DNA from 2 places in the Alteromonas sp. ABH4_457 genome. Region 1 is predicted to be linked to the other one. Evidence: predicted binding sites of a transcription regulator. Region 1 holds the regulator's gene; the other holds the start of a gene.
The links. The regulator ArgR, encoded in region 1, controls arginine synthesis, uptake and breakdown. The targets are predictions, from matches to a motif close to ANTGAATANNTATTCANT.

Region 1 (2,210 bases):
AGTTCAGACACGAAAGTCTCAGCACGGATCACATCCAGAGTAGTAACACCGAACAGCTTGTTCTTGTCGTAAACGCCTTTTGCTTTCAGCGTTTCAGCAGCGATAGCAACAGTAGTGTTTACAGGGTTAGTGATAATACCAACACAAGCAGAAGGACAGTTATCAGCAACACCTTCAATCAGGTTCTTAACGATACCGGCATTGATGTTGAACAGGTCAGAACGGTCCATACCAGGCTTACGCGGAACGCCGGCCGGAATAAGAACAACGTCACAACCGGTAAGCGCATCAGCCAGATCATCTTTACCATGACCGGTAACTTTCACCGCGGTGGGGATGTGGCTCAGGTCAACAGCAACACCAGGAACAACTGGCGCAACGTCATATAACGCTAATTCAGAACCTGCTGGCAATTGTGTTTTCAACAACAATGACAGCGCTTGACCAATACCACCGGCAGCACCTAACACGGCTACTTTCATACCATTTCTCCTATGGAATAGTTACTCGTCAAAAAAACGGAGCGTCACAGTAAATCAACGCGTAAAAAAACTCAATCACCCAATGGTCTTATGCATGCATAATGGGTATAAGCCGCAAGATTATGCAATAATTTGAATGGATATGCATAAATATTGCTTAAATGTGATGACTACGGCACAATAATAGCGGTTTGTACCCTTAAACACCAAATACGACAGGAAAATATGGCTAACGTAAAACAAGAAAAGATGATCAAAGCCTTCAAAGAGATCCTGAAAGCAGAAAGCTTCGGGTCTCAGGGTGAAATCGTTGAAGCACTGAAATCACAGGGTTTTGATAACATCAGCCAATCAAAAGTGTCCCGTATGCTGAGTAAATTCGGCGCGGTAAGAACGCGAAATGCCCGCGGTGATATGGTTTACTGTTTACCACCTGAACTTGGCATGCCTACGGCGAAAAGTCCGCTTAAACAGCTCGTGCTCGACATTGTACACAATAATGTGATGGTAATCATAAGAACCAGCCCCGGTGCCGCACAGCTTATCGCAAGATTGCTTGACTCTCTGAGTCAGAAAGACGGCGTGCTGGGTACCATTGCCGGTGATGATACGATTTTTATCGCCCCGGCTGACGTCACCCGTATCGAAGAAATTCGTCAGCGCGTAGAGAACCTGTTCGAAAACGTCTGACACAGTTGCTATTGCACAAAGCACCTTTTCAGGTGCTTTTTTTATTCCTTCAGCATTGTACCCCCTTTGTAAATGGCGCGTTCATTCACGGCAAAAACGCCGGTGAATGAGTAAATTCGTCCCGCTTTTTCGCTAATTTGCCTTCTCATAAAACCGCGTTAACCCTGCCTTAACCCTCCTTGTCGATACACTCTGCTTCAGCAAACTGACGGGAAAGCGCTTAGTGCCGTCAGCTCCGGATTAAACAAGGAATCGCCATGAAGATCGCCACCACCCTCTGTGTTCTCACCAGCCTGCTTACCCTTTCAGCCTGCAGTGACACAACACAAAATCAAAGCTCTGCGCCCCGCGCCACCGCCGTTAGTGCAATTACCATAGCCACACAAACGTTCCCGATTACCCGCACGCTGCAAGGCCGTGTTGTTGCACAACAAACCGCTCAGGTCAGGCCACAGGTCGGCGGCGTGCTCGAACAGCGTTTGTTTGAAGAAGGCAGTTTTGTAGAAAAAGGGCAACTACTCTATCAGATTGACGATTCAACCTATCGCGCCAGCGTAAACGAAGCCAAAGCAGACTTGGTGAGCGCCAAAGCGTCTGTGGAGTCAACCCGGCTTATTGATGAGCGCTACCAGAACCTGTTAAAGATAGAAGGCATTTCCCAACAAGATGCCGATAACGCCCATTCAGACTATCTGGTTGCGCAGGCCTCACTGGCGAAAGCCCAAGCAGCGCTGGATTCTGCCAACGTTAATCTTGCTTTCACCCGCATTACTGCCCCCATCAGTGGCCGTACCGGTATTTCTAATGTGACCGAAGGCGCATTGCTTACTCAGGGCCAGGACACGGCGTTAACCACCATTCGCAAACTCGACCCGATTTATATAGATATGACAGAAACCAGCGAAGGTGTGCTTGAGCGCCGTGCCATGATGCAGCGTGAGGGCGTAACATCCGGCTCAAGTGATGTTATCGCCATGCTGGAAAACAATACTGAATATGATGAAACCGGCTCCTTCACTATGCATGAAGTCGCTGTTG
Region 2 (2,210 bases), on a different contig from region 1:
GTCGATTTCATTGGAACGCCAGATCTTACCGTTATAGGTATCAACGGCGAGCATTTCGCCCGGACCAACGCGGCCTTTTTCTACCACGTCAGCTTCGCTGTAATCCCAGATACCTACTTCTGAAGCCAGCGTGATGAAACCATTTTTGGTGATCACGTAGCGGGCAGGGCGCAGACCATTACGGTCAAGGTTACAGGCAACGTGGCGACCGTTTGTCAGTACGATACCGGCAGGACCGTCCCATGGTTCCATGTGCATTGAGTTAAACTCGTAGAACGCACGCAGGCTTTCGTCCATGGTTTTGTTATTTTGATACGCTGGTGGCACAAGCAGACGCATTGCACGGAATAAGTCCATGCCGCCTGCCAGGAATAATTCCAGCATGTTATCCAGAGAAGATGAGTCAGAACCTGTTGTATTTACATAAGGTGCAGCATCTTTCAGGTCCGGAATCAAAGGCGTTGAGAACTTACCGGTACGGGCCATCGCCCAGTCACGGTTACCTTTGATCGTGTTAATTTCACCATTGTGCGCAAGAAAACGGAAAGGCTGCGCAAGAGGCCATTTAGGTAATGTGTTGGTAGAGAAGCGCTGGTGGAATACACAAATCGCACTTTTCAGACGTTCGTCAGCCAAATCTGCATAGAAGGCAGGCAGATCTTTCGGCATCACCAGACCTTTATAGATGGTGACTAAGCCGGATAAACAGGCTACATAGAAGTCTTTGTCTTTTTCCAGACGTTTCTCGGCACGGCGGCGAACCATAAACAAACGACGTTCTACGTCGCGTTTACGCCAGCCCGCAGGAGCATTCACAAAAACCTGCTCAATCTGCGGTACACCGGTCAGAGCCAGTTCACCTAATACATCGTGGTTTACCGGCACTTTGCGCCAGCCCACAACATTCAGTGTTTCTTTTTCCAGCTCTTCGTTAAGAATGTCTCTGGCAGCTTGTGCCAGTGTGTCGTCCTGACTCAAAAAAATCATGCCTACGGCATATTTCTTACTCAGCTTCCAGCCGTTCTCGTCGGCGATAGCCTGAAAAAAGGCATCCGGTTTTTGCAGTAGCAATCCGCAGCCGTCACCGGTTTTACCGTCGGCAGCAATACCGCCACGGTGCTGCATTCTGTCCAGGCCCTGGATTGCAGTCGTTACCAGTTTATGGCTGGCTTCCCCGTGAGTGTGGGCAATAAGACCAAAGCCACAGTTATCCCGGGAATCATTGGGATTATATAAACTCATCTTAAAAACTCCTTCAACCTTCGACTGGACAAGGCATGTGTTGGATCGTGTTCCGCGCAGGACACGCATCGCAACATTAGTGTAGACGTCTATTTACGAGCCAGTTTTCACCATACTCTAAGCGCCTTTTTATGTCGTTAATTATTATTAGTAGGACGCCAGTCGTTAACCGCATTTTTATGCACTATTGCTTAGCGGGCCGTACAAAATACATACATTGGCATATAAAATCAAATGATAAAAATGTGAAGACCTTATGTATTTTGAATAAGTTACATAAAATCATTTTAAATCAACATCTTAATTTGAAATCGCCGCTGATTGGATTTTGAGCTGAACGCTCACTTTTTTATCAAATTAGTATGTTTATACTAAAGTCCAAAAAAGAATAAGAGGTTAATTGTGAATAATCATTCATAAAAAATGTTTATTTATATGGAAATGCAGGGTGTGGCTGAATGAATATCACTTTTACGGCAACCTGTCAGAACCCGCCAAGCCCGACCAGATAAAATCTAATATACCTCTGTGCCGGAGCATTAGCAAAGTCACCGGGCGTATCCATATAAATGAAGGGAATTATCGCTATGACGAATTTTGCCCGTCAGTGAATATGTCAGGATAGTCACCGGAGTGTCACAAATTAGTATAACGTGCAGGCAGATTTGTGGGTTTTCCAACGCGACCGTGTTATAAGTGCTGTAAGTTTAGTTATTTAGAAATTGCAGTACGTTCGTTATGCATCAAGATTCTCCAAATGATTCGTGGGCGATAAAGTTTGCGCAGTTTATAAAGCGCTTTGGCACACTGAAACTAAGTTTGCTGTTTGTTGTTGTTACGCTGGTTTTCACCCTTGGCGGTTCATACGTCATCCGGGTGACCATGGGCAATGAGGTTCAACCTGACGATTTTATTATCGCTGTTGTGCTTACCATGATGTCAGCCCCCTGGGTGCTTTACTTCTTAAG

Region 2: a site for ArgR is predicted at 1,411-1,428, ahead of gltB (glutamate synthase large subunit). Genes of this name have one in related genera too.

What each region holds. Positions count from the first base shown of each region.
Region 1 covers NZ_JBSWXN010000009.1:123,534-125,743, forward strand. Annotated here, with positions in the region: gene mdh (malate dehydrogenase) at 1-482, opposite strand, end outside; gene argR (transcriptional regulator ArgR) at 708-1,172, shown strand; gene ACXAGR_RS22495 (efflux RND transporter periplasmic adaptor subunit) at 1,430-2,210, shown strand, end outside.
Region 2 covers NZ_JBSWXN010000001.1:234,877-237,086, forward strand. Annotated here, with positions in the region: gene gltB (glutamate synthase large subunit) at 1-1,242, opposite strand, end outside; gene arcB (aerobic respiration two-component sensor histidine kinase ArcB) at 1,981-2,210, shown strand, end outside.